DNA from 4 places in the Nonomuraea composti genome. Region 2 is predicted to be linked to each of the others. Evidence: riboswitches for the same ligand, from Rfam matches in the RefSeq annotation. Region 2 holds a riboswitch; each other region holds the start of a gene.

Region 1 (7,012 bases), on a different contig from region 2:
GCTGGAGACCACGGTGAAGGATCTGCTGGGCGGCGGCCGCGAGCGTCCCCCCGGGCAGGGGCCCGCGATGGACGAGCCGGTGCTGGAGGTGCTCGACACCGCCGAGTGCCTGCGGCTGGTGGGGCCGGGCGGGATCGGGCGGGTGGCGTTCGACGGCTCGCACGGGCCGACGGTGCTGCCGGTGAACTACCGCTTCCACGAGGGCGCCGTCGTCTTCCGCACCGCCCGGGGCGGCCCGATGGACACCGATCTGCGCTCCGGCCTGGACGGGGTGGACATCAAGATCGCCTTCCAGGTGGACCGGATCGACGAGGCCCAGCGGGCGGGCTGGAGCGTCCTCATCCAGGGCGCCGCCCATCACCTCCCGGAGGACGAGGTGGCCGACGTGGGCGTCACGCCGTGGGCCGGCGGGGAGCGCCAGCTGTATGTGCGGATCGTCCCGCAGCAGATCACCGGGCGCCGGATCCACAACATGTGAGCGCCTTTACAACGTAGATTCGTTATGCGCCCTTCAGGCGGCGCCGGTGAGCAGGTCGTCGAGCACGTGCAGGGCCCGCCACGCGGTCGTCATGCCGAACCGGGCGGAGAAGCGCACGACCGCCCGGAGATCCTCCGGGGTGGCGCCGGCGCCCAGGGCCCGGCCGACGTGGGCGCGGAAGCTCTCCTCAAGGGTCTGGTAGAGCACGTCGACGGTCATCGTGATGAAGGCGCGCTCCCGTACCGACAGCAGACGCATGCCGGCGCGCATGCGTGACTGCAGGTCCATGTAGCGGGCGAAGGGGGCGTCGAGGGCGGCCACCTCCTGCCGCATGCGCTCCGGCAGCGGGCTGCCGGAGCCGCTCGCGTTCACCTCGTGCGTCTGGCCGGTGGGGCGGGGCAGGTCGTGCTCGCGCTCCAGCTCGACCAGGCGGGCCAGCGCCGACTGGGCGGCCGGGTAGCCGCTGTCGTAGGCGACGAAGCGGAGCAGCTCGCGCAGGTCGTCGGCGGAGACGCCGCTGTCCAGCGCCGCCAGCACGTGCCGGGCGAAGGGCAGGCCGAGGGTCTGCCGGCAGACGTCGGCGGTGAGGTTGAGCAGGGCCTGCTCGCGTGCGGTCAGCTCGGTGATCTCGGCCTGGAGCAGGCGGTCGGTGGCGGCGCTCATCTCGTCGAACGTCGCGTCCATCACCTGGGTGTGCATGAAGGTCCTCCATCAGTGAACAGCTGTAGCGCTACGACTGTAGGGCAACGGATGTTCACTTACAAGGGCAGGACTGATGTGGATCTATCAGGGCAGTTCACGCTCGTGATGGATGAAGGGCTCGTCCTGCTGATGGCGTGGGGGCAGTTCCTGGCGCTGCTGGTCGTGCTCGGGTACGTGCTGCTGAGGCGGCAGTCATGAGAGCGGGCTGGGTGGCCCTCGTGCTGGCCGTCGGGGTGGCGGGGTGTTCGAGCCCGGCGTGGAACGACCGCGACTACGAGCTGAAGGCCGCCGCCTCCGCCGAGACGGTCGGCTCGACGGTCGAGGCGGTACGGCTCGCCGTGGGCGGCGGCGAGCGGCTGACCCGGCCGTACCTGAAAGTCGTGCTGACGAACGCCGCCGGGCAGGTGCAGAGCGTCAACGACCAGTTCGGCGGCGTGCAGCCGCCGTCCGAGCGGGCGGAGAAGCTGGGCGAGCGGCTGCTGGAGGTCACCGAGCGGGCCGAGAAGGAGATCTCCGGGCTGCTCGTGGAGGTGCGGCGCGACCGGGTGGCGGACCCGGCGGCCGCGGTGCGGCGGCTGGCCGGGCTGGGCGAGACGTTGCGGGGCTTCCAGGAAGAGCACGAATGAAGAAGTTCCTGGGCATCACGCTGGGCATCCTGACCGCGATCGGCGGGTTCGTGGACATCGGCGACCTGGTCGCCAACGCGCTGGTCGGCTCCCGGTTCGGCATGTCGCTGGCGTGGGTGGTGGTGCTGGGCGTGCTGGGCATCTGCGTGTTCGCCGAGATGTCCGGGCGCATCGCGGCGGTCTCGGGCCGCGCGGTGTTCGACCTGGTACGCGAGCGCCTCGGCCCCAAGGCCGGCCTGGCCAACCTCGGGGCGTCGTTCTTCATCCTGGGCCTGACCGTGGCCGCCGAGATCGGCGGCGCGGCGCTGGCCCTGGAGCTGGCCACCGGCGTGAACTACCTGCTGTGGGTGCCGGGCGTGGCGTTCGTGGCGTGGCTGGTCATGTGGCGGGTCAAGTTCGAGACCATCGAGCGGGTCTTCGGGCTCGGCGGGCTGGCGCTGGTGGTGTTCGTCGTCGCGCTGTGGCAGCTCGGGCCCGACTGGGGGCAGCTCTGGCAGCAGGCCGCCCGGCCGGCGCCGCCCGAGGGCGAGGCCGTGCCGACGTACTTCTACTACGCGATCGCGCTGCTGGGCGGGGCCATGACGCCGTACGAGGTGTTCTTCTTCTCCTCCGGCGGCGTCGAGGAGAAGTGGACGCGCTCCGACCTGTCGGTCTCGCGGGCGAACGTGTTCATCGGCTTCCCGCTCGGCGGGCTGCTGTCGCTGGCCATCGCCGCGTGCGCGGCCACCGTGTTCCTGCCGGTGCACGTGCAGGTGGACTCGCTGGACCAGATGGTGCTGCCGGTCGCGCTGGGCGTCGGCCAGATCGGGCTGGCGCTGGTGATCCTCGGCGTGTTCGCGGCCACGTTCGGGGCGACGCTGGAGGTGGCGCTGTCGTCGGGCTACTGCCTGAGCCAGTATTTCGGCTGGCAGTGGGGCAAGTTCGTCCGGCCGCGCGAGGCGGCGCGGTTCCACGCCACCATCCTCGTGGTGATGATCGTGGCGACGGCCCTCATCCTGACGACCATCGACCCGATCATGGTGACCGAGTACTCGCTGGTGTTCTCGGCGGCGGCGCTGCCGCTGACGTACCTGCCGGTGCTGATGATCGCCAACGACCGGGACTACATGCAGGACAAGGTGAACGGCAGGCTCTCCAACTCGCTGGGGACGATATTCATGATCCTTCTTGTCGTGGTGTCGATCGCGGCGATCCCGCTCATGCTGGCCACGAAGGCGGGGCAATGAATGGCCACGCGGGGCGTGCCCGCGTGCTGCACGCGCAGCTCCACCTGCTGGACCGGCAGGTGGTGCACGACCACGACGGCCGGCTCGTGTGCAAGGTGGACGATCTGGAGCTGGCCTTCGACGACGAGGGCCGCCCGTACGTGACCGCCATCCTGATGGGGCCGCTGGCGCTCGGCCCTCGCGTCGGCGGCGTGCTGGGCCGGCTCATGGCTGGCGCCGCCCGCCTGTTCGGCGCCGGCGGCGAGCAGGCGCCGCCGCGCATCCCCATGGCGAACGTCAGCCACATCTCCAGCGCCGTGCACGTCGGCGGCGAGCTGGAGCGGCCCGCCCTCGAACGGTGGGTCCGCAGCCGCCTCATCGAGCCCATCCCCGGAGCCCGGCATGAGAATGAGTGAGCTCATCGCCCGTCCCGTCGTCGACAGCGCCGGCGAGCTCGTCGGGCAGGTCGCCGACGTGCGGCTGATCCAGGACGGGCCGCTGCTGCAGCAGGTCCAGAACGCCTTCCGCGTCGCCGGGCTGATCGTGGTCGCCCGGCACACCGGCCGGCTGTTCGGCTACGAGCGCGGCCCCGCCATCAAGGGCCCGTGGCTGATCAGGGCGCTGCTCGGCGTGCTGCACCGCGACACCCGGTACGTGACGTGGGAGCAGGTCGGCGGCATCGACGGCGAGCGGATCGTGCTGCGCGTGCCCGTGCGGGAGCTCGCCTCCGTCCGTGACCTGTACCAGGAGGGGCGGGCGGACGCCTGACTTCGTGCCTGGGGGTAGGAGGAGGGTTCCTTCTATCAAGGGAGGTCCGATGGACACCCCGCGTACTTCCGCCGCCCGCTCTCCCGTGCAGCTCGCCGCGCTCGTCGTCGGCGTGCTGTTCCTGCTGGTCGGCGTGCTCGGCTTCATCCCCGGCATCACGACCGGGTACGACGACCTGCAGTTCGCGGGTCACCACTCCGACGCGCACCTGCTCGGCGTCTTCCAGGTCTCGATCCTGCACAACATCGTGCACCTGCTGTTCGGCATCGCGGGTGTCCTGCTCGCCCGTACGTGGAGCGGGGCGCGCAACTTCCTCGTCGGCGGCGGGGTCATCTACCTGCTGCTGTGGATCTACGGGCTGCTCGTCGGCCATGACAGCCCGGCCAACTTCGTCCCGCTCAACAACGCCGACAACTGGCTGCACCTGGGGCTGGGCATCGTCATGATCGCCCTCGGCCTGGCTCTCAGCCGGCGCCGCGTCACCGCCCACCACTGAGGCCGATCGGGGGTAGGGCGGAAAAATCTACCCGGCCGCGGATCCCCGGCCGGGGCGGCGATGGAGACCTGTGCACGGCACGGGTCTCCTTTGCCGTATTTGCACCTTATTTGGGGTGATATGTACCTTCTGTAGGGCACGTGCTGACGCTCCGCGTCGAGCCGTCGCCCTCTGTCGACCGGGCACCGCTCTCGTAGCCACCGCTCTCGCAGGCACCGCTCTCGCAGGCGCCGCTCCGAGAACGACGCCCGGCCGCCGAATCCGCGCCACAGCGGAGCCGGGGACCCACCATTTCCGGGGTGAATCGGACGCCAGGCCCACGCCGCGCCCGTAGGGCACTTCCAAGCCCGAACCCGTCAGCTAACCCGGTAGGCGGCATGGAAGCAAGGAGTCATCACCTCATGCCCAAGCCCCAGCTTGCCGCAACCCTCAAGAACCAGCTCTCCGAGCGCTTCGGCCTGGCCGTCGGCGGCGCGATCCTGGCGGGCGCCGTCGCGCTGACCGGCGTGACCGGCACGGCCCTGGCCTCCCCCGCCGGCCCCGGTGCCGGCCCTGTCGCCGGCGCTGTCGTAGGCCACGCCGCCACCCACCAGCACGCCGGGCACGCGCTCTCCTACGGCCTGGACATCTCCAACTACGAGCCGCTCTACGACTGGAGCGCCAGCTCCGCCCAGTTCGGCATCGTCAAGGCCACCGAGGGCACCGCCTTCCGCGACGCGTCGTTCGCCCGGCACTGGCGCGAGCTGGGCGACAAGGGGATCGTCCGCGGGGCCTACCACTTCGGCCACCCCGGCAACGACCCCATCGCCGAGGCCGACCACTTCCTCGCCGTGGTGAACGCCCAGCCCGCCAAGCCCGGCGACCTGCTCGTCCTGGACCTGGAGACGACCGACGGCCGCTCCGTCGACCAGGTCAACGCCTGGGCCAAGGCGTGGCTGTCGCACGTCAAGGCCCGTACCGGGATCGCCCCGATGTTCTACAGCGGCTGGAACTTCGCCGACACCTACGGCAAGGGCCTGGCCGAATACCCGCTCTGGGTCGCCCACTACGGGCGGGCCAAGGGCGCCGTGACGCCGCCCGCCGACTGGAAGTCCTGGACGATCCACCAGTACACCGACTCGCCGATCGACCAGAACGTCTCCGCGCTGAGCCCGGACGAGCTGCGCGCCCTGGGCCGGCGCGCCTGACGCCCCTGGGCCCCGGCTCCTGGCCGGCAGCGGGGCCGGCGCCCCCGGCCCCCGGCCTCAGTCCTGCCAGTAGAACAGCAGGGCGCGCACGTTGATCGGGTCGCGGGTGCCGAACCAGTACACGCACAACCCGTCCACGGTGATCGCGCCGAGGTCGTCGTCGATCCACCGGAACCCGGCCGCTTCGAGCGGGGCCCGCACCTGCGTGGCCTCGTCCGAGCCGGTGACGAACCGCCCGAGCATGCTGACCAGGACCGTGCCGCCCGCGCACCTGATCACGTGGTACGTTCCGGTGCCCTGCCCGTAGTCCTCCCCGCAGTGCACGGGCGGCTCCGGGGACTGGCCCGCCCGCGCGAGCGCGTCCGACGCCCGCCGGAGCTGCCCTTCCACGTCCGTGGGCGGGGGCGGCTCGGTGATTAGGGCCTCCATCCGCCAGCGCGGGTCGGTGCGCACCTCGCACTCGGGGACGTACCGGTGCACGATCGCGGCGCGGATCTCCGCGTCCAGGCCCTGCACCTCGACGCGCGGCCGGCCCAGTGCCTCGTCGATGGCCCGGATCTCGTCGAGGTCGTCGGTGACGTCGTACAGGCCGAGCGCCGCCCACAGCGCCCCCTCCACGGTCGGCGCGTCCCGGGCGAACGCCCTCAACGCCTCGTCGTCCCACGTCAGCGAGTAAGCCTCGTAGGCGACGCCGACGTCGGGGTCGGCCAGCGCCGGCGTGATGTCCTCGCCGGCGCGGTGCCGCATGAGCACCCGGAACGCCCGGTCCTCCGGCCGGTCGCCGAGCAGGCGGTCGACCGCTGCCACGCCGTGCCGCTCCACCAGCGCGTCCAGCCCGGCCCTGCCCTTCGCCTTGTTGCGGTGCCACTGGTCGAACGCCAGCGTCGACAGCTCGGCCGCCGCCGTGAGGTCGCCCGCCTCGCCGCGCGCCTTCAGGATCGCCCCCCGCCACCTGAACGAGGTGTTGTTGCGCTGGTCGTCGTGCAGCAGCCACGGCAGCAGCTCCTCCCGGTGCCCGAGCACGGCGAGCAGCGCGAGGCGCACGTCGGTGGACTCGCGCGGATCCCGGATGCGCTCCAGCAACTCGGGCACCCGCGCCTCGGGGACGCGCCTGAACAGCGCCTCCGCACACCGCCGGCGCCGCCACCACGGGTTCCTGGGGTCGAGGACGTAACGGGCCAGCTCGTCGGGGTCGATCTCGCGCAGGGCGGCGGTGTCGGCGGGGCCGGCCTCCGGGATGGCCGAGGTGATGCGATCCACGCGCGGATGCTACCGGCCGGCGGCCTTTTCTGGATTTCTCCCGCCGAACGTGTCGAAGCGGCGCGGGCGGCTCCGACCTTCTCGTGAAGGTGACCCGGAGCGAAGGAGGCTCGTGATGAGCAAGGTAGTGCTGGACGTGTCGGTCTCCCTGGACGGTTTCACGGCGGGCCCGAACGTGCGGGCGGAGGAGCCCATGGGCGACGGCGGCGAGCGGCTGCACGAGTGGATGGGCGGCCAGGGCCCGGGCGGCGAGGCCGACCTGGAGGTCCGCCGGCAGGTCGACGCGGCGG
Region 2 (7,012 bases):
CATCACCATCTTGCCGACGGTCTGGCCCTTGGCCTTCAGCAGGAAGAAGTCGAAGGCCACCCACAGCGCTGTCACGACGATCGACGAGATGATCGACGCCACCGTCACCGTGAGGAACCCGCTGCTGCTTCCGTCCAGGGTCGAGTAGCTGGCCACGGCGAACAGGCCGATGACCAGGCCGATGACGAGGTTCAGGATGAACAGGATGACGAAGTCGATGATCCTCGCCACCAGGCGCTGCCACCACTCCGCCAGCGGCGCCGGCGCCCCCGGAGGCTGCACGCCGACCGGCTGGCCGTACTGCTGGCCGTAACCGGGCTGCGCGTAGCCGCCCTGCCCGTACTGCTGCGGCTGCTGGCCGTAGCCCTGCTGCTGACCGTATTGGTCGTAACCCTGCTGCTGGCCGTAGCCAGGCTGGGCGTAACCGGGCTGGGACTGCTGCTGCTGACCGTAGCCCTGCTGACCGTAACCCTGCTGGTCGTAGCCGGGCTGCTGGCCATAGCCCTGCTGCTGCTGACCGTACGCGGCCTGCTGGCCGTACTGGCCCTGCTGGCCGTAGTCGGGCTGCGACTGGGGCTGCTGGCCATAGGCGGCCTGCTGGCCGTAGTCCGGCTGCGATTGCGGCTGCTGGCCGTACTGAGCCTGCTGGCCGTAGTCCGGCTGGGACTGCGGCTGCTGGCCGTACTGAGCCTGCTGGCCGTAGCCGGGCTGCGACTGGGGCTGCTGGCCGTAACCCTGCTGCTGCCCGTACTGGGGCTGCTGGCCCGACTGCGGCTGCTGGCCGTAACCGGACTGCTGGCCGTACTGCTGCTGGCCATAGTCCGGCTGGGACTGCTGCTGCTGACCGTAGCCCTGCTGGCCGTAGCCGGGCTGGGACTGCTGCTGCTGGCCATAGCCCTGCTGCTGCCCGTACTGGGGCTGCTGGCCCGACTGCGGCTGCTGGCCGTAACCGGACTGCTGGCCGTAGCCCTGCTGACCGTAGTCAGGCTGGGACTGCTGCTGCTGACCGTAGCCCTGCTGGCCGTACTGCTGCTGCTGGTCGTAACCGTGCTGCTGGCCGTACTGGGGCTGCTGGCCGTAGCCCTGCTGACCGTAGCCTTGCTGCTGTCCGTACGGGGGTTGTTGCTGACCGTAGCCCTGCTGCTGGCCATACTGGGGCTGCTGGCCGTAGGCGTCGTCCGCCCGGTAGCCGACCACAGTCACGTCCGGGTCGGGCTCGCCGGGGTGGCGGCCCTGGTTGTGCTGCCCGTAAGGGGTGCCGGGCGGGGGATTCTCGCCGGAATCGTCCTGTGGATACGGCGGCTGTCCGGTGCTCACCGTGTCACCTCGCTTCGAGTGCGCATGTGGCACGTGTCAGGACACATGCCTGTGCTGCCCAACGTATCGACATAGGTATCAACAATCACCTTTCCAAGTGGTCAAGGTCCGCGTCACCCGATGTCAGATGGAGCAGCATCCGGGTGTTGCCCAGGGTGTTCGGTTTGACGTGTTCCAGGTCCAGGAACTCAGCCACGCCCTCGTCGTACGAGGCCAGGAGTTCGGCGTACACCTCGGGTGAGACCGGCGTGCCCTGAATCGGGCGAAAGCCGTGCCTCGCGAAGAAGTCGACCTCAAAAGTCAGACAGAATACACGTCGCAGACCCAGATCCTTCGCGTGCTGTATCAGCGCCGAGACGATCCGATGGCCGACGCCCATGCCGCGGCACGCCGGATCCACGGCCACGGTGCGGACCTCCGCGAGGTCCTCCCACAGCACGTGGAGCGCGCCACAGCCGACAACCTGCCCGCCCCGCTCGGCCACCCAGAACTCCTGCACGTCCTCGTACAGGGTCACGGTGGCTTTCTCCAGGAGCCGCGGACCCGCGCCCGCGTAGGTGTCGACCAGCCGCCTGATCGCCCGGACGTCGGGCGTGCGGGCACGCCGGACCACCACCGCGGTCTCGGGCCCGGTTTCGGACGTCGCCAGCTCGGCCACCTGCTCCATGGCTCTCCAGAGTACAGATGTCATTACGGCTCAGCCTTAACTCCCACGTCTCCGCCCATCCTGTTACATCCGGTGGCCATATGAGCACGCTCTCCACATCCGGCAGAAGGGGCATCGAACGTGACATAAACCCCGTTCTGCCCGGCCGGGCACGAGATCACCTTGTGACCCTTCGGTTGTGAAACCTCTATGAACTCGGCAGTTCCGGTTGAGCACGAACTCGGAGTGCATTAGTGTCCAGCGACGATGTTCCCCGCGTGTCGCGCGCGCGGGACACGCCAAATCCCCGCGAGGGGAGCCGGGGACCCACCGGCGGCGACCCCCATCGCCGTCACCCGGGGTGAATCCGAGTCCGTTCGGTAGGGCTGCTCCGGCCCGAACCCGTCAGCTAACCCGGTAGGCGTCGAGGAAGGGAGCTTGGTTGGTGAAGGGCACGCGCAACGGCGGGCACAGGACGGCGGGCAGGCACGCCCGCCCCCAGGAGAGGGCCGGGCTGTCACGGCGCCTCGGCGGTGTGGTGAGTATCACAGTGGCCGCGCTCCTGATCGCCCTTCCCGTCGGCCCGGCGTCCGCCGACCCCAAGCCCTCGCTGCAAGACCTGGCCAAGCAGGTCGAGAAGATGCACAACGAGATCGAGACGCTGACCGAGGAGTACAACGGCCAGCGGGAGAAGCTCAAGACCGCCAAGAAGGCCGCCGACGCCGCCCAGAAGACGCTGGCGACCAGCGAGGCCGATCTCGACGCCAAGCGCGCGGAAGTCGCGATGCTGGCCCAGAACGCCTACATGACCGGCGGCCTCAACCGCCTGCTGGCCTTCGCCGGCTCCGGCGACCCCGACTCCTTCCTCGACCGCGCCGCCACCATGGACGTGCTGGAGCAGCAGCAGGGCGCCGAGGTCAACCAGGTCACCCAGGCCAGGGAGGCCGCCGAGCGCGCCAGGGCCGGAGCCAAGGCGCGCATCGACGAGGTCCAGAAGATCGTCAGCGAGCTCGACACCAAGCGCGACAAGATCACCAAGCTGGTGACCAAGGTCGAGAGCAACCTGTTCAAGCGGGCGCTCGGCGAGGCCGGCCGGCCCGGCACCCGGGCACAGCGCGTCAACCTGCCGATCGTCGGCAGCGGCAAGGCCGCCCAGGCCGCCCGGTGGGCGCTCACGCAGCAGCTCAAGCCGTACGTGTGGGGCGCCGAGGGCCCCGGCTCCTACGACTGCTCCGGCCTCGTCATGGCGGCCTACCAGAAGGTCGGCATCTCCCTGCCGCACTACACCGGCAGCCAGTGGACGGCGGGCAGGCACATCTCCCGCGAGGAGCTGCGCCCCGGCGACCTGGTCTTCTTCTACAGCGACCTGCACCACGTGGGCATCTACCTCGGCGGCGGCATGATGGTGCACGCCCCGCAGACCGGTGACGTGGTACGGATCGCCTCGATCGCCAACAGGCCGTTCGCCGGCGCGGTCCGCATCGCCGACTGACCGGGAAAGCGCCTCGCATCGCCGGCTGATCGGAAACGCGGTATCGCGTCTCCGGGTGATCGGGAATCGCGCGGTACGCCTCGCCGGCTGAATCGGTATCCCTTCAGCCGGCCCCTCCCCCGTACCGCTCGCCGCTAGATCAACTGGCGGCGGGCCGCCCAAGCCACGGCCTCTATGGCCGTGGCCACGCCGATACGGTCACAGATCCCACGTAGTCTCCTGCGCACTGTGCGCCCGCTGATATCCAGCCGTCTGCCCACTCGGTCTACCGTGACCCCCTTGGCCAGCTCCGCCAGCAACGCAAGGTCCGCATGGCTCAGCTCAACGCCTTCAGTGAGCACGTCCATCGGGAGCCCTCCCCCCCAACAGCTGAACTTGGGCCTCTTGACCGGCCCGAAGTCGCTCCTCGCAGACGGTAAACGCATCCTGGAAAGGTCGTCAAGCATAACAATCTACGCCCTTGACGAGCGCTATTGACATGATCCGATATATGTGACGTACTCGCGATATGTCGGCACCGATCACCTCGCGATGAGCGATCTCGTGGAGCCTTCCGGCGCTCCGAATCCCGAGGTTTGGAGCGCGGCCGACGTCCTGGGTTTTGATCCGTTCGATCGGGAGTTTCTGCGTGATCCTTACTCCCGCCATCGCGAGATGAGCGCGCGCGGCGCCTTCTTCCGTACGCGCGCGGGGCTGCTCGTCGCCACCTCTCACGAGCTCTGCGCGGCCCCTGCTGCGCGACCCGCGCTTCGGCCGCGGCCCAGCCGGGCGGAACGGCGGAGGCGCAGGTCAGCCCGCCGCGTCGTTCCTCTGGCTGGACCCGCCCGACCACACGAGACTGCGCGCCCTGGTGAGCAGGGCGTTCACGCCCCTCATGGTCGAACGGCTGCGCCCGCGCGTCGAGGCGATCACCGCGTCGCTGATCCGCACGCTGCCCGAGGAGGCCGACCTCGTGTCCGCACTGGCGTACCCGCTGCCTGTCATGGTGATCAGCGAGATGCTCGGGGTGCCTGCAGAGGACCGTGAACGCTTCCGCGCCTGGAGCGAGAAGCCGGCGCGCGGCCTTGACCCGATGCTTACAGAAGACCTCTTATCGGAAACCGGACAGGCCAGAAGGGAGTTCGGCGCCTACTTCAGCGACCTCGCCGCGAGGCGTCGGAAGCGGCCCGGCGACGACCTCCTGAGCGAGCTGACGCGGGTGCGGAAACCGACCGAGCCGGAGCTGCTCGCCACTTGCGTGCTGCTGCTCGTCGCCGGCCACGAGACGACCGTGAACCTCGTCGCCAACGGCGTCCTGCCCCTGCTCAGGCACGGGCTGCTGCCCGAGGCGGCGCGGCGGCCCCGGCAGGTGGTGGAGGAGGTGCCCCGCTACGACCCGCCGGTGCAGCCCACCTCCAGGGTCGCGCTGGAGGACGTGTCGCCGGCCGGCACGCCCGTACCGGAGGGCACGCTCGTGATTGCGGTGATAGGCGCGGCCGATCGCCACCCGGCGATCTTCCGGAGCCCGACCGCCTCGCCGGGCCGGCGCCGCCGTACAAGGAGAACGTCGTGCCGCGCGGGCTGGCCGCCCTGCCGGTACGCCTCTCAGGCAGGGGCTAGGCGGCGTCGTAGCGCCGTCTGGCCGCCTCCACGTCCTCGATGTGCTCCTGCGCCCAGCTCTTGATCGCGGACACCAGCGGCATGAGGCTCTGGCCGAGCGGGGTGAGCTCGTAGTCGACGCGGACCGGAACGCTGGGCGTGATCGTGCGCGAGACCAGGCCGTCGCGCTCCAGGACGCGCAGGGTCTGCGTGAGCATCTTCTGGCTGACCCCGGCGATCCGCCTGGACAGGTCGCTGTAGCGGCGCGGGCCCTGCGACAAGGCGGTGAGCACCAGCGTGACCCACTTGTCGCTGAGCCGGTCGAGCAGCTTCCTGGAGGGGCACTCGGCGAAGTACGCGTCGAACGCCTGCCGGGCCTCCTCGCGCCGCTCCGCCGCCGTCTTGGTGGCCACTCTTCCTCCACTCCCTCGGGGTTGGTTACATACTTTCAGGTGCCTACTTACCAGAAGAGAGTAGCCTTTTCTAGGGTCCGAGGCATGACGAACATGCGTGCACTCATCGGTGGCTCCGGCGCTCCCAGGCTGGTGGAGGTGCCCGTGCCGGAGGCAGGCCCCTTCCAGGTGCGGATCAAGGTGGCCGCGGCGGCGGTGAACCCCTTCGACCTCGCGGTCGCCGCCGGCACCGTCGCGGACTACGGGGTGGCCCGCCGGCTGGACTCCTACGGGCTGGGGTTCGACGTCGCGGGCGTCGTGGACCAGGTGGGCCGGGGAGCGGCCTTCGAGGTCGGAGAGGAGGTGATCGGCCTGGCCGCCCGGCTGGAGCTGCCGACCAAGGCCCAGGCCGAGTACGTGGTACTGGACGCCTCGGCGGTGGCGCGGGCACCCCGGGGGCGTACGGCCGTGGAGGCGTCCACGATCCCCCTGAACGCGCTCACCGCCTGGCAGGCGCTGGACCGCGCCGGGGCCGGGCAGGGCCGGACGTTGCTGGTCACCGGGGCAGCAGGGGCCGTGGGCGGCTACCTGGTCGAGCTGGCCGCCCTGCGCGGCGCCCGGGTGGTGGCGGTCGCGGGGGCGGCCGACGAGGAGCTGGTACGCGGCTTCGGCGCCGAGTGGTTCGTCCCCCGGGGCGACGGCCTGGCCGAGTCCGTACGGGCTCTGGTACCGGGCGGGGTGGACGCCGTGGTGGACGCGGCGGTGCTCGGCCTGGCGGCGCTGGACGCGGTCAGGGACGGCGGGACGTTCGTGGCGCTGTCGGCCGGGGTGGCGCCGGTGGGGCTGCGCGGCATCGACGTGGCCACGGTGTTCTTCAGGGCCGACGCGGGGCAGCTCGCCGAGGTGGTGCGGCTGGTGGAGGCCGGACGGGTGACGCTTCGGGTGGCCGGGACGTACCCGCTGGAGAAGGCCGCCGACGCCCACGCCAGGATGGCGGCGGGCGGCCTGCGCGGCCGCCTGGTCCTGGTCCCCTGAGGTTCAGGGTGGTCTCACAACCCGCACAACGCCCGAGGCCCGGTCGTCGGGACGACCGGACCTCGGGCGACGCGCGTTGCTCTACTGGGTGGGCTTGACCAGCGGGAACAGGATGGTCTCGCGGATGTTCTTGCCGGTGAAGGCCATGATCAACCGGTCGATGCCCGCTCCCATGCCCCCGGTCGGCGGCATGGCGTACTCCAGCGCCTGGAGGAAGTCCTCGTCGAGTTGCATGGCCTCGGGGTCGCCGCCGGCGGCGAGCAGGGACTGCTCGACCAGCCGGCGGCGCTGGTCGATCGGGTCGTTGAGCTCGGAGAACGCGGTGCCGAGCTCGGTGCCGAAGCCGATCAGGTCCCACTTCTCGGTGAGGACCGGGTCGTCGCGGTGCACGCGGGCCAGCGGGGAGGTCTCCACCGGGTAGTCCATGACGAACGTGGGCTGGATCAGCGTGTGCTCCACCAGCTCCTCGAACAGCTCCTGCACGAGCTTGCCCGGCCCCCACTTCGGATCCCAGTGGATCTCGCGACGGTCGGCGATCTTGCGCAGCTCGTC
Region 3 (7,012 bases), on a different contig from region 2:
GCGACTCCTGGGGCACGAGGTCGAAGCCGCGCTTGAGCTGAAGGTTCGCGACGACGGTGAAGAGGTTGGCGTTGCCGGAGCGCTCGCCGTAGCCGTTGGCGCAGCCCTGGACGTGCGTGGCGCCCGCCTTGACGGCCGCCAGCGTGTTGGCGACGGCGCAGCCGGTGTCGTCGTGGCAGTGGATGCCGACGCGGGCGCTGGTGCGCACGGCGTCCTGGACGATCTCGGCGAGCTCGTCGGGGAGCATGCCGCCGTTGGTGTCGCAGAGGGCGATGACGTCGGCGCCCGCCTCGGCGGCGGTCCTGATCACCTCCAGCGCGTAGGCTGGGTTGGACTTGTAGCCGTCGAAGAAGTGCTCGGCGTCGAGGAAGACCCGCTGTCCCTCCGCACGAAGGTGAGAGACCGTGTCGCGGATCATCGCGAGGTTCTCCTGGAGAGTCGTGCGGAGGGCCAGCTCCACGTGCCGGTCGTGACTCTTGGCGACAAGGGTCACGACCGGCGCGCCGGATTCGCGCAAGGCGGCCACCAGGGGGTCGTCGGCGGCCTTCACACCTGCCCGGCGGGTCGCGCCGAACGCGGCTAGTTGCGCGTGCTTCAGGTCGAGCTCTGTTCGAGCGCGCCTGAAGAACTCTGTGTCCTTGGGGTTGGCGCCCGGCCAGCCCCCTTCGATGAAGCCGACGCCCAGGCCGTCCAGGTGCCGCGCGACGGCGAGCTTGTCGGCGACGGTGAGGTTGAGGCCCTCTTGCTGTGCGCCGTCACGCAGCGTCGTGTCGTATACGTGGAAGCGGTCGTCGGCCATGAGTCTCTCTTCTCCGCGGAGGTCCGTAGGTGTCCGTGTGTTCGGAAGACAAGGTGCGTGTTCGGGAAAACAAAAAGACCCCTCACGGACGTGAGAGGTCTGCGCGCTGGCGGTGTCCCTGTGTCAGCCAGCGCGCCTGCCGATAATGAGCAGACCGTAGAACATGGTGCCGTCCAGTCTGCCATATGTATTCACCATCCGGCACGCGGGTCTCAGCACGTGGGACACCGCCGCTCGTCACACCTGGACGCCGACGCCTCCGGTGATCAGGCGCTCCAGCGCCGCCGGGTCGAACGCCTCGTCGCCCAGCATCTGGCCGTCGAGCACCACGGTCGGCGTGCCCTGCAGCGGGATCTTGGCCGTCTCGGTCAGGTGCGCCTGCGCGTACGTCTGCGAGGTGACGCACGCGTCGACCGACGCGCCCGCCTTGCGCGCCGCCCTGGTCAGCTCCTCGACGGTGAACCCGGAGGCCACGCCGTGCGGCGCGGGCTGCATGGCGTACACCTCGTCCCTGAACGCCAGCCAGCTCCCCTCCGGCACGCAGCGGGCGGCCGCGGCGGCGCGGATGGAATTGGAGCGCATCGGCTCGTCGCGGAAGATCGTCACGGTGTGGAAGACGACCTTGACCTTGCCCTCCTGCGCGAGCTTCCTGATCGTCGCGTCCACCTTGGAGTGCATGTCCTTGCAGACGGGACAGTCGAAGTCCTCGTACACGTCGAGCACGGGAGCCTCGCTCCCCAGGTCGGCCAGGATCATCGAGCCGTCCGCCTGCCGGGTGAGCGTCACCTCGCCGGACGACGACACGCCCGGTGGAGAGAACGCCAGCACCCCGAGTACGGCGATCGCCACGCACGCCAGCGCGACCGCCAACAACCGCTTCTTCATCAGCCCACTCTCACCTCATTGATCGCGCAGACCCTACCCGAAACGGGAACGAGGGCCGCATCGCGGCATACGGGTCACGGGTGAGAAGGGTGGGCCCTCAGGAAGGGAGGGCCCATCCGGCGTAGGTCAGCCGATCTTGTGGATCCAGTTGTGGGTGTCGGGGCGGGCGCCGTACTGGATGCCGACCAGCTCCTCGCGCACCCGCATCGTCACCGGGCCCGGCGTGCCGTCGGCGACGGTCCACGAGCGGTCGGCGCCCTTGACCGTGCCGACCGGCGTCACCACGGCCGCCGTGCCGCACGCGAACACCTCGGTGAGGTCGCCGGACGCGCTGGCCTCCTGCCACTCGTCGACGGTGATGAGCCGCTCCTCGGTCTCCAGGCCCAGGTCGCCGGCCAGCTCCAGGATCGACTCGCGGGTGATGCCGGGCAGCAGCGTGCCGGTGAGCGCGGGGGTGACGAGCTTGTCGCCGAAGACGAAGAACAGGTTCATCCCGCCCATCTCCTCGACGTAGCGGTGCTCGTGGGCGTCCAGCCACACCACCTGGTCGCAGCCGTTCTCCACGGCCTGCCGCTGCGCGACGAACGCCGCGGCGTAGTTGCCGCCGCACTTGGCGAAGCCGGTGCCGCCGGGGGCGGCACGCGTGTACTCGGTGGACAGCCAGACCGAGACGGGCTTGATGCCGCCGGTGAAGTACGAGGCCGCCGGCGAGGCGATGACCATGTACTTGTACGTCTTCGACGGGTAGTTGACCCCGAGCCCCGCCTGCGTGGCGATCATGAAGGGGCGCAGGTAGAGGCTGTGCCCCTCGGTGGTGGGCACCCACTCCTTGTCGTGCTCGACGAGCAGCTCCAGCGACTCGACGAACGTCTCCTCCGGCAGCTCCGGCATGGCCATGCGGGCGGCCGAGCGGTTGAAGCGGGCGGCGTTGGCGTAGGGGCGGAAGGTGACGATCGAGCCGCTGATCTGCCGGTAGGCCTTCAGGCCCTCGAACAGCTCCTGCGCGTAGTGGAAGACCGAGGTGGCGGGGTCGAGCGAGAGCGGCCCGTACGGCATGAGCCGGGCGTCGTGCCAGCCCTGGCCGTCGGTGTAGTCGATCGAGATCATGTGATCGGTGAACGTCTGCCCGAATCCCGGGTTCGCCAGTACCTGCTCCCGCTCGGCCGCGGTGCGAGCGTGGTCGGATAGCTGCACGTCGAAGCTGAGCTTCTGAGCGATGGTCATGACGTCGGTCCTTCTCTCTACGGTCTACCGAAATCTACCGGAATCCGGTCACCCCTCCGGGAGGCTGTCACACCCGTCGGGGCTGTCCGTACTTCCTATTGTCTCGCTATATGGGATGGCAAGCGGCTGATGGGGTGGTCAGCCCGGATTGCCGCCGTGGTCCGGGTACACGAAAACGCGCCCGGCAGTCCTCCTCGGACCGCCAGGCGCGTACGTACGGGGCTAGGCGGTCCTAGCCGGATACTCGCGCGGTGATGTCGTCACCGATCTGCTGGGTACTACGGCCCGCGCCGCGCTCGGCGATGTCGGCGGCGACCGCCCGCTCGACCCGGGCCGCCTCGTCGTGCAGGCCGAGGTGGTCGAGGAGCATGGAGACCGACAGGATGGTGGCGGTGGGGTCGGCCTTGCCCTGGCCGGCGATGTCGGGGGCGCTGCCGTGCACCGGCTCGAACATGCTGGGCGCCGCGCCCTCAGGGTTGATGTTGCCGCTGGCCGCCAGGCCGATGCCGCCGGCGATGGCCGCGCCGAGGTCGGTGATGATGTCGCCGAACAGGTTGTCGGTGACGACCACGTCGAAGCGCTCGGGCTGGGTCACGAAGAACATCGAGGCCGCGTCGATGTGGCAGTAGTCGGTGCTGACCTCGGGGTACTCCTCGGCCACGCGGTTGACCGTGCGCTGCCACAGGTCGCCGGCGAAGGTGAGCACGTTCGTCTTGTGGACGAGTGTCAGCTTCCTGCGCGGGCGCGCCTTGGCCTTCTCGAACGCGTAACGCACCACGCGCTCGACGCCGTGGGCGGTGTTGAGCGACTCCTGCGTGGCGATCTCGTGCGGCGTGCCGCGGCGCATGACGCCGCCGGTGCCGGCGTAGAGGCCCTCGGTGCCCTCACGCACGACGACCATGTCGATGTTCTCGGTCGGCGTGCCGGCCAGCGGCGTGGCGACGCCGGGGAACAGCTTGACCGGCCGCAGGTTGACGTAGTGGTCGAAGGCGAAGCGCAGGCGCAGCAGCAGGTCGCGCTCGAGGATGCCGGGCGGCACGCTGGGGTCGCCGATCGCGCCGAGCAGGATCGCGTCGTAGCCGCGCAGCTCGTCGAGCACCGCGTCGGGCAGCGTCTCGCCGGTACGGTGATAGCGTGCGGCGCCCAGGTCGTAGTGGGTGGGCTCGATCTTCGTGCCTACTGCCTCAAGGACCTTGAGCCCTTCGGCGACGACCTCGGTGCCGATGCCATCCCCAGGGATGACGGCCAGGCGGATGTTACGCGACTCCATGACGGCAACCATACCGGCTCGTCTCGTCTGACGAACACACCATCTCAGTGGTCGGACGTCCGGTTTGAGGGGTTTGCGACCTTTTGGCCGTTTCGTTAGAGTCCGTCGGGCCTAATCCACGCAGCCGCTGCGTGGAGCCGGGGACCCACCTTCCCCCCAGGGGCGAATCGGCGCGCCGCGCCGTAGGGCTGTCTTCCAGGCCCGAGCCCGTCAGCTAACCCGGTCGGCCGCATGGAAGGACAGTCCCCTGTCTCGCATCGGCATCACCCTGGCGGCGGCAGCCTCCGCCGGGCTCATCCTGACCAACACCCCCTCCGCACAGGCCGCCACAGGATCACCCACCGGGTCCGCCATCGACGCGGACGCCACCACCCTCACCGGCGCCGAGATCCGGCGCATCACCCTGGCCCAGGCGCCCAGGCCCGCCTGGAAGGTCGCCCTCGAGTTCGCGATGGACAAGCGCGGCATCCCGTACGTCTGGGGCGGGACCAGCGACCGGGGCTACGACTGCTCGGGGCTCATGCTCCGGGCGTACGAGAAGGCGGGGATCGAGCTGCCCCGCACCGCCCGCGAACAGTACGGGGCGTTCGACAGGAAGATCGACTGGGACCGGCTCAAGCCCGGTGACCTGGTGTTCTTCAGCGGCCTGGGCCACGTCGGGATGATCTCGAAGCCCGGCTACATGGTGCACGCGCCGCACTCGGGCGACGTCGTGAAGGAGGAGAAGCTGTCGAGCTGGCGCAGGCAGGCGTTCGTCGGCGCGGTGCGGCCGGACCCGAAGGGGGTGCGCCAGTGGGCGGAGCTGCGCGAACAGCGCCGTGAGCCGGTGCCCGCCTCACTGACCGCCACGCTCTGAGCCGAAGCGCGGGCGGCCCCGCCTTCCCCCCGCGGGGCCGCCCGCCCGCCTCAGACGGCCGGCACGATCGGCGCGGCCAGCCGCTCCACGAAGCACGGGTTGGGGTAGTCGTCGGTGAAGTCCACCGGCTCGCCCAGGTAGTCACCGCGGATCTCGACGTGCACCGGATCGAAGATCCTCGGGCAGGCCACGCCGGGGCGGAACCGGATCCGGTCGAGGTCGCCGCCGAGCTCTTCCAGCCGGTCGCACGCGGCTCCCGGCTCGGGGTGGACCCCGCCGTCGGGGCCGCAGGTGAGGAACCACTGCGCGGTGCTGCCACCGTGGTAGGTGGTGATGCGCAGGTAGGACTCCTGCGCCTGGGCCGGAGCGGCGATCAGCGCCGCCGCGGCCAGGGCGGGCAGGGCGACGGTGGCGGCACGCCGGATCATGCTCAGCGAAGCGGAAGCAGACGCACGCATGGGGGGACCTCCTCTTGAACGGATACGTAGAGTGAAGTTATCAATACTCTCCGTATCTACAAGGGGAGGTCTTCGTCACCCCGTCGAGCGCACCGCCAAGAGGCTCTAGTGGTTCGGATGCTGGGGGGCGCCGCCGTTGTCGCGCCGGTCCAGCGCGGTCTGCAGGGCCTCGGCGGCCTCGTCCTGCTGCTCTTCCGTACGGTTCCAGGCATACATGTCGTACATGTCACTCAGCTCATTTCGCGGACGCGTTCCAGTGGGAAGCCGGATCCCGGTCGCGAACCCGACCGGGCCTGATCTCGCGGTCCGGGTCACGGACCGGGCGGATGGGACTTACTGGCCGACGCAACACCGCTCGCCGCGGCGGGTCGTCGACCTGCCCTAACAGGCCCCGCCGCGGCAGGCAATGAGTACGAGCACCTGGCGCATTAGCAGCCACAGTACCCGAGGATCTGCTCGGAAGTCCTAGTATCTTGCATGCTGAGACAGAAAAGGCCGCCACCCGGACGGGTGACGGCCCTTCACGAGCAGGTGCGAAGTCAGTCCTCCAGGTCCACCGAGCGGCCGCTCTCGGCGCCGATCTCGGCCCCGATCTGCTCCACGACGTCGGCGGGGATGGCGGAGTCGACGGTCAGCGCGATGAGCGCCTTGCCGCCCTTGGCGTCACGGGCCACCTGCATCGAGGCGATGTTGATGCTGTGCTCGCCCAGGAGCCTGCCCACCACGCCGACGATGCCGGGACGGTCGGCGTAGGTGAAGAAGCACAGGTGGGCCGTCGGCTCGATCTCCATCTCGTAGCCGTTGACCTCGACGATCTTGGTGATCTGGCGCGGGCCGGACAGCGTGCCGGAGACCGAGACGGTGCGGCCGTCAGCGAGCACGCCGCGCACGGTCACGACGTTGCGCCAGTCGGGGCTCTCGGAGCTGGTGATCAGCTCGACGGTGATGCCGCGGTCCTTGGCCAGCAGCGGCGCGTTGACGTAGGTGACCTGCTCCTCGACCACGTCGGCGAAGACGCCCTTGAGCGCGGCCAGCTCGATCACCCGCACGTCCTGGGCGGCGATCTCGCCGCGCACCTCGACGTCGAGCTTGGTGGCCACCTCGCCGGCCAGCGCGGTGAAGACGCGGCCGAGCTTCTCGGCCAGCGGCAGGCCCGGCTTGACGTCCTCGGCCACGGCCCCGCCCTGGACGTTGACCGCATCGGGCACGAACTCGCCCGCCAGCGCCAGCTTCACGCTGCGCGCGACCTGGGTGCCGGCCTTCTCCTGGGCCTCGTGGGTGGAGGCGCCGAGGTGCGGCGTGACGACGACCTGGTCGAGCTCGAACAGCGGGCTGTCGGTGCAGGGCTCCTTGGCGAACACGTCGAGGCCCGCCCCGGCGACCCGGCCCTCCTTGATCGCGGAGTAGAGCGCGCCCTCGTCGACGATGCCGCCGCGCGCGACGTTGATGATCCGCACGCTCGGCTTGACCTGGTGCAGCTCCTTGTCGCCGATGAGCCCGATCGTCTCCTTGGACTTGGG
Region 4 (7,012 bases), on a different contig from region 2:
CCTGCGCTATCACGGCATGTCGCCGCTGCTGTCGCACATGTACGAGCTGGGCCTGTTCGAGGCGGTCACCCGCAGCCAGAACGAGTGTTTCGAGGCCGGTGTCCGCTTCGCCAGGACGGAGGGCATCCTGCCGGCGCCGGAGCCGACGCACGCGCTGGCGGAGACGATCGCCGAGGCGCTGCGCTGCAAGGAGAGCGGCGAGGAGAAGGTGATCCTGACCGCGTTGTGCGGTCATGGTCATTTCGACCTGGGTGCTTACGAGCGGTATCTGGCGGGTGAGCTGGAGGACTACACGCTGCCTCGGGAGCGCATTCAGCAGGCGCTCTCCGAGTTGCCGTCCTGAGTGCGAGGGTGGCCGCTCGCGGGCGGGCGGCCACCCGACGGCGTCATCGTGCTGTGGGGCGCTTGCCGTGGTTGGCCTTCTTCTTCTTGCGTGCCTTGCCCTTGCGTGCGCGCCTGGCCATGAGCTCGCCTCCGGTGTGCCTGCGGCTGATCGGTGAGCCCTCACCGTCTCCCGCCGCGCTGACCAGCGCAAGCGTTCCGCCGTAACTAACATTCCCCAACAATTCCGTGTCATAATTTGGTGGAATCTGTTGGAAGGAGCGGGCGTGCTCGCACAGCAGCGTCAGCAGGCGATTCTCGAACGCGTGCGCAGCAACGGCGGCGTCCGGGTGGCCGATCTCGTCCGCGAGCTCGGCGTCTCCGACATGACCATCCGCCGCGACCTCGAGGTGCTGGCCGAGCGCGGGCTGCTGGAGAAGGTGCACGGCGGCGCGACCGCGCTCGGCCCGGGCTCCACGGAGGAGCCGGGCTTCACCGCCAAGTCCGCCCGCCAGCAGCCGGAGAAGGAGGCCATCGCGCGGCACGCGGCCACGCTCGTCCGCCCCGGCACGGCCGTGGCGCTGTCGGCGGGCACCACCACGTGGGCGCTGGCCCGTCACCTGATCGGCGTGCCCGAGCTGACCGTGATCACCAATTCGATCCCGGTCGCCGACGTCTTCCACCGCAACCCGCGCGCCGACCGCACGGTCGTGCTGACCGGCGGCGTACGCACGCCGTCCGACGCCCTGGTGGGCCCGGTCGCCGTGGCCGCGATCCGCCGCCTGCACGTGGACACGCTCTTCCTGGGCGTGCACGGCATGAGCGTGCGCGCCGGGTTCACCACGCCCAACCTGCTGGAGTCCGAGACCGACAGGGAGCTGGTGGCGGCCGCGACCCGGCTGGTCGTCCCGGCCGACCACACGAAGTGGAACACCGTCGGCATCAGCACCATCGCCGAGCTGAGCGAGGCCGACGTGGTCATCAGCGACGCGGGGCTGCCGCAGGACGCACGCACCGAGCTGGCCGAACGGGCCGGCGAACTGATCATCGCGGAGGCCTCCTCTTGAAGCGCACCATCACCCATCTGGCCGACGGCCGGGAGCTGATCTACTTCGACCGGTGTGACGACGCCGACCGGAGCGCGATCGACCGGCGGGCCCTGGAGCCGCGCCCGGTGGCCTCGGAGCTGCGTTACGACCCGCTGACGGAGGAGTGGATCGCGATCGCCGGGCACCGGCAGACGCGTACGTTCCTGCCGACCGGCGGCACGGCCGAGTGCCCGCTGTGCCCGTCGTCGGAGACGCGCTCGTCGGAGATCCCGTCCTATGACTACGACGTGGTGGTGTTCGAGAACCGTTTCCCGTCCTTCTCCACCAATTTCGGCACTTATGAGGATCCGGGCGGGCTGAGCGAGGTGCGTCCGGCGGCGGGCAGGTGCGAGGTGGTGTGCTTCACCTCCGACCACGACTCCTCCTTCTCCAAGCTGTCCGACTCCCAGGTGGAGCTGGTCATGGAGGCGTGGGCCGACCGCACGGCGGAGCTGTCCCAGATCGAGGGCGTGGAGCAGGTGTTCTGCTTCGAGAACCGGGGGGCGGAGATCGGCATCACGCTCGCGCATCCGCACGGGCAGATCTACGCCTACCCGTACGTCACGCCCAGGACGAAGCTGCAGCTCGGCGCCGCGCGGCGGTACACGAAGGGGAACCTGTTCGCCGACGTGCTGGCCGCCGAGCGGGAGGCCGGGGTGCGGGTGGTGGCCGCCAACGAGCTGTGGACGGCGTTCGTGCCGGCCGCCGCGCGCTGGCCGTTCGAGGTGCACGTGTATCCGCACCGGCAGGTGCCGGACCTGGCGGCGCTGACGGAGGCGGAGCGGGCGGCGTTCGCGCCGCTCTACACCTCGGTGCTGCGGGCGTTCGACGGGTTGTTCGGCGTGGTGATGCCGTACATCGCGGCCTGGCACCAGGCGCCGGTGCGGGTCGACAGGGAGCTGGGCTACCTGCATCTGGAGCTGTTCAGCATCAGGCGGGCGGCGAACAAGCTCAAGTACCTGGCGGGCTCGGAGTCGGCAATGGGGGCGTTCGTGAACGACGTGCTGCCGGAGGAGGCGGCGCGGCTGATTCGATCACAGATAGATCACTAATAGATTTCTACTTAAGGTCGCATGACTCGTGATCTACCACTAATATCCCCATATGCACCGGCCGTAACGGCCGTAGCACGCCTAATCCCGGGCGCCTCGCCCGGGAGCCGGGGACCCAAACCGCACCTGGGGTGAATCCGCTACGGCGGTAGGGAATCGCACCTCCCTTGCCCGAACCCGTCAGCTAACCCGGCCGGCAGAGGGAGAGGAACATCCACGTGGCGGCTTCGTCCCCCGCGATTCTTGCCATCGGACTCATCACCGCCACCGCCGTCGCCTTCTCGGCGGCCCCCGCCTCGGCGGCGCCCAAACCGACCGAAGCCGAGCTGCGCGCCCAGCTCAAGCAGCTCAACAGCAAGGTCGACAAGCTCATCGAGAAGTACAACCTCAAGCGCGTCGAGCTGGCCAAGGCCGAGGACGCCGCCAAGGCCGCCGCGGCCAGGGCCGCCGCCGCCGAGCGGACGCTGGCCGAGGCGGAGCAGCGCGTCGCCGACATCGCCCGCCTGCGCTACCAGAACGGCGACCCCTCCGCGCTGCCCGGCTTCCTGCTCCCCACGGACGCCGACACCGCCGCCCTGCTCGAACAGCTCACCGCCGAGCAGCAGGCCCTCGTCGCCACCGTCGCCAAGGCCCGCGACGACAAGAAGAAGGCCAGCGAGGAGGCCGCCGCGCTCACGGACAAGATCAAGGCGGACGCCGCCGAGGTCGACAAGCAGCGCGACGAGGCCGAGGACGTCATCGACGACATCAAGGACAAGCTGGAGGACCTCGTCCCCTTCGGCACGGGCCGCAACTCCGACGGCTCCTGGGCCCCCGAGCTGCCCTCGGGCCCCGACAACATCACCTCCCGCACGCGGCTGATGAAGGCCCAGGTGGAGAAGAACTTCGCGCTGCCGTTCGCGGTCGGCTGCTTCCGCTCGGGCTCCAGCGGCGAGCACCCGCTCGGGCGGGCCTGCGACTTCATGATGAGCTCGGGCGGCTCGATGCCGACCGCCGCCAACCAGGCGCTCGGCGACCGCATCGCCGCCTGGGCGCTGCAGAACAAGGACAAGCTGGGCGTCAAGTACGTGATCTGGAAGCAGCGCATCAACCAGGGCTCGGGCTGGCGGGCGATGTCCGACCGGGGCAGCATCACCGAGAACCACTACGACCACGTGCACATCTCGATGAACTAGCCCCCGGCCCGAACGATCCGCACCTCCGGGTGACGCGGCGACGGCTCGTCCAGCACGGGCCGTCGCTGCGCTTTGAGGTGCAGGTCGAGGAAGGCCGCCACGTACGTGCGGGTCAGCTCGGCCGCGCGCGGCCCGGTCAGGGCGCCGTACGCGGGCGTGAGGCCGAGCGCGCCGGCCAGCAGCGGCCCGTCGGTGAACGCCTGGTGGTCCGCCCCTTTCACCACGATCCACCGCTTCCACCCGGCCAGCAGATCCCAGTCGCGCTCCCACGACGGGTCCCGGCCGCCGGGGACGTGCTCCGGCCCGCCGAGGAACAGGAACGGCCTGGTGAAACCGCGCTTCGGGATCCTCGCGTACGTGCTGCCGTCCATGTCGATCCCGGCGCGGATCCGCGCGTCCTTCACCATGGCCGCCACCGCGGCGGCCCCGCCGATCGACTGGCCGGCCATCGCGATCCTGGAGCGGTCGATCACCTTCGAGCCGGCCCACGCCGACGGCAACCGGTCGAGCACGAACGAGACGTCCGCCGCCCGCCCGGCGGCGACGACCGCGCCGAACCCGGGGTCCGCGTCGCTGTCGCAGGCCAGGCACTCGGCGATGGTGCCGTCTTCCAGGGTCGTGGCGTAGCTCTCGTACGGGTGGTCGATCCCGGCCACGACGTACCCCCGGCTGGCCAGGTCCTCCGCCAGGGACGTGAGGGCGCTGACCGGCTTGGTGAACCCGGGCGAGAGCACCACCAGGGGAAGCTTCCGCCCGGCGGGCTCGGCGTCCACCACGGCGTTCGTCCGCGTCCTGCTCAGCGTGTCGTACGGCGCGCTCGCGATCCTGCCGCCTCTCATGAGCAGCTCGGACTCCTCGGCCGTCATGTACGCCGCCCGCCGCCCGTCCTTGCGCCCCGTCGGGTACCAGAGGGTCACCTTCAGCTGTCTGACCTTGGCGTCGAGGTTCCAGGGATCGGGACGGGAGGCGTCCTTCAGGTGCAGGACGGTGGTGCCGACGGGGTGCGGGCCGGTGGGCGCGGGCAGGGTGGCGGGGCCGGACGGCGGGGGTGACACGGCGGCGGCCCTGGGCGGGGCGGGCGCCGTACAGGAGGAGGCGGCGAGGACGGCCAGGCCGGCGAGCGCCACCGCGATCGGTCTCATGGGGCGATCGGTTCCTCTCACTTGCGCAGCAGGGTCAGGGCCCGCCGCAGCGCGGGGTCGCGCCCGGCGGCGGCGTCTCGCGAGGTCAGGGGCACGTAGTGGTCGGGCGGCACGCCGATCCTGTCGACCACCTCGCGGGCGGGGCCGAGGTGGTGGCGGGCGGGGAAGCTCAGCACGGTGTTGTTGCCGAGCAGGTGCGGTTCCGCCGGCCCCGAGATCACCCCCGCCGTCCTGGTGCCGACCAGGGTGCCGATCCGCAGGTCCTTGACGGCCGAGCCGACGTGCTCGCACGCCGAGGCGCACCCGCCGTCGATGAGCACGGCCAGGGGCAGGTTCACCAGCTCCACGGTGTCGTCGGTGCGGAAGGACTCGCACGTGCCGTCCGCCGCGCACTGGTAGCCGGTGACCTTGCCGTGGACGAACGCGCTCAGCAGCCGGACCGCCTCAGTGGGGCTGCCGCCGCCGTTGCCGCGCAGGTCCAGCACGACGCCGGTGAGCGTCCGGCCCCTGCGCAGCCTGGCGATCGCGCCGAGCGCCCGCTTCGCCGCGTCCGGCCCGAACCCGCGCACCCGCACGTAGGCGACGTCGCCCTCCAGCCTCGACCGGACCACCTGCAAGGCGGCGAGATCCCGCTGGTAGAGGCCGGGTTCGAGGGTGACCGTCCAGCGGCGGCCGGTGCTCTCCCGCAGCAGCCGCAGCCGGACCGGGCGGGCCTCCGGATAGCGGGGGTAGAGGGCGGCGATCGCGGGACTGGTCACGCCGTCGATGAAGGGCGCGGAACCGTTGATCGACTCGATGACGTCGCCGGGCCGCACCCCGGCGGCCCGGGCCGCGCCGCCCTGCACGGCGGTGACGAACAGGGGCGGCAGGGCCGGGCTCTCCGGGCCGTCGGCGTTCGCCTCCAGCCCCAGGCCGTAACCGTCGCCGTCGTAGTAGTCGGGGGGCCGCTCGACGTCGTGCGCCCAGCGCGCGTGGTTGTCGCCGAGGGCGGTCACCATCGCCTCGAGGGTGACCACGGCCAGCTTGTCGCGCAGGCCGGGCACCTGGTCGGCGAGCTTGCGGTAGACGGTCTCGAACGCGGCCCAGTCGGCCTTCCTGTCGCCGGTCAGCGCCGGCATGACGGCGTCCGGCAGGTCGCGCCCGTCACGGTTGAGCTCTCGCGTCAGAGCGGCGAACCCGGCCGTCAGCAACGCGCGGGCGTCGAGCGTGGCGGCGCCGTAGTAGTGGGTGAGGACGCAGAAGTACGCCTGCTCGATGACGTCGATCGTGGTCGGCGTCTCCGCTCCGGGGGCCGCCTGGGGCCGCGCGCAGGCCGTACCGGCCGCGCTGCCCGCCTGGCCGCGCGGCGGGGCGGGCGGCGAGCAGGCCGCCGCCAGGAGCAGGGCGAGCCCGGCCGCGACGGTCTTGGCCCTCATGACGGGCGCCTCCTGATCCACCAGAAGGACAACCAGGTCAGGCCGAGGGTGAGCAGCGCGTAGATGCCGGTCTCGATCCACTGCAGCGGCCAGAAACGCTCCAGCGGCTGGTACGTCGCCCGCTGCCGGTAGCCGAGCCGGTTGATCTCCACCATGCACGCCTCCCCGCCCTGCGGCCCGGCGCCCGACAGCGCGCAGGGCCCCGACGTGGTGGAGACCGGGATGGGCGCGTGCTCGCCGGCGGGCGCGACCGTCCGCCCCGACGAGTCGACGAGCGCGCTGGACAGGACCCACGAGCCCGTGTGCCCGGGGATCGCCGACGTCAGGATCACCGAGAAGACGCCGTCGCGGCTCATGCTCAGCCCGTCCACGTTCCCCTTGCCGATCTCGAAGGAGGCCGTGACCGGAGGCAGCAGGTGCGGCCTGACCAGCAGCGGCACGGCGACCTGGACGGCCGCGAAGGCGGCCAGGGTGAGGGCCATGGCGGGCAGGGTGCGGCGCACCAGCATGCCCACGGTGACGCCGAGCGCGAAGGCGAAGGCCGCGTACCCCAGGGGGGCGATCCCGCGCGCGCCGAACACCAGCGGGTCCATCAGCGCGAACCCCTCCGGCGCCGACTGGTCCAGCGGCCCCGACCACCAGGTGACGGCCAGGCCGCTCACCCCGGCGGCGGCCGTGGCGACCAGGCCCGTGAACCCGAGCTTGATCGCCAGCCAGCGGGTCCTGGTGATGCTCTGGTTCCACACCAGCAGGTGCGTGCCCGACTCCAGCTCGCGGGTGATCAGCGGCGCTCCCCAGAAGAGCCCCACGAGGGCGGGC

The links. Region 2 has a riboswitch for cyclic di-AMP ahead of HCN51_RS43225 (C40 family peptidase). Riboswitches for the same ligand answer to the same signal wherever they lie in the genome.
Region 1: another riboswitch for cyclic di-AMP. It lies ahead of HCN51_RS36970 (glycoside hydrolase family 25 protein); the one in region 2 lies ahead of HCN51_RS43225 (C40 family peptidase).
Region 3: another riboswitch for cyclic di-AMP. It lies ahead of HCN51_RS12065 (C40 family peptidase); the one in region 2 lies ahead of HCN51_RS43225 (C40 family peptidase).
Region 4: another riboswitch for cyclic di-AMP. It lies ahead of HCN51_RS54145 (coiled-coil domain-containing protein); the one in region 2 lies ahead of HCN51_RS43225 (C40 family peptidase).

Annotation. Positions count from the first base shown of each region.
Region 1 covers NZ_JAATEP010000033.1:104,409-111,420, reverse strand. The annotation lists gene HCN51_RS37010 (helix-turn-helix domain-containing protein) at 1-478, shown strand, start outside; gene HCN51_RS37005 (carboxymuconolactone decarboxylase family protein) at 512-1,177, opposite strand; gene HCN51_RS37000 (hypothetical protein) at 1,229-1,378, shown strand; gene HCN51_RS36995 (hypothetical protein) at 1,375-1,806, shown strand; gene HCN51_RS36990 (NRAMP family divalent metal transporter) at 1,803-3,032, shown strand; gene HCN51_RS36985 (hypothetical protein) at 3,029-3,427, shown strand; gene HCN51_RS36980 (hypothetical protein) at 3,414-3,779, shown strand; gene HCN51_RS36975 (DUF4383 domain-containing protein) at 3,829-4,275, shown strand; cyclic di-AMP (ydaO/yuaA leader) riboswitch at 4,519-4,665, shown strand; gene HCN51_RS36970 (glycoside hydrolase family 25 protein) at 4,677-5,462, shown strand; gene HCN51_RS36965 (hypothetical protein) at 5,520-6,722, opposite strand; gene HCN51_RS36960 (dihydrofolate reductase family protein) at 6,838-7,012, shown strand, end outside.
Region 2 covers NZ_JAATEP010000046.1:28,310-35,321, reverse strand. The annotation lists gene HCN51_RS62645 (RDD family protein) at 1-1,317, opposite strand, end outside; gene HCN51_RS43230 (amino-acid N-acetyltransferase) at 1,403-1,984, opposite strand; cyclic di-AMP (ydaO/yuaA leader) riboswitch at 2,251-2,402, shown strand; gene HCN51_RS43225 (C40 family peptidase) at 2,502-3,455, shown strand; gene HCN51_RS43220 (LuxR C-terminal-related transcriptional regulator) at 3,590-3,802, opposite strand; gene HCN51_RS43215 (cytochrome P450) at 4,306-5,118, shown strand; gene HCN51_RS43210 (winged helix-turn-helix transcriptional regulator) at 5,051-5,446, opposite strand; gene HCN51_RS61790 (NADP-dependent oxidoreductase) at 5,531-6,460, shown strand; gene lysX (bifunctional lysylphosphatidylglycerol synthetase/lysine--tRNA ligase LysX) at 6,542-7,012, opposite strand, start outside.
Region 3 covers NZ_JAATEP010000007.1:47,854-54,865, forward strand. The annotation lists gene cimA (citramalate synthase) at 1-799, opposite strand, end outside; gene HCN51_RS12050 (DsbA family protein) at 1,037-1,684, opposite strand; gene HCN51_RS12055 (branched-chain amino acid aminotransferase) at 1,811-2,908, opposite strand; gene HCN51_RS12060 (3-isopropylmalate dehydrogenase) at 3,141-4,178, opposite strand; cyclic di-AMP (ydaO/yuaA leader) riboswitch at 4,277-4,422, shown strand; gene HCN51_RS12065 (C40 family peptidase) at 4,630-5,034, shown strand; gene HCN51_RS12070 (SSI family serine proteinase inhibitor) at 5,085-5,492, opposite strand; gene serA (phosphoglycerate dehydrogenase) at 6,032-7,012, opposite strand, start outside.
Region 4 covers NZ_JAATEP010000086.1:10,225-17,236, reverse strand. The annotation lists gene HCN51_RS54160 (TrpB-like pyridoxal phosphate-dependent enzyme) at 1-343, shown strand, start outside; gene HCN51_RS63245 (50S ribosomal protein bL37) at 387-464, opposite strand; gene HCN51_RS54155 (DeoR/GlpR family DNA-binding transcription regulator) at 609-1,388, shown strand; gene galT (galactose-1-phosphate uridylyltransferase) at 1,385-2,461, shown strand; cyclic di-AMP (ydaO/yuaA leader) riboswitch at 2,530-2,674, shown strand; gene HCN51_RS54145 (coiled-coil domain-containing protein) at 2,680-3,636, shown strand; gene HCN51_RS54140 (alpha/beta hydrolase family protein) at 3,633-4,778, opposite strand; gene HCN51_RS54135 (S41 family peptidase) at 4,796-6,193, opposite strand; gene HCN51_RS54130 (ABC transporter permease) at 6,190-7,012, opposite strand, start outside.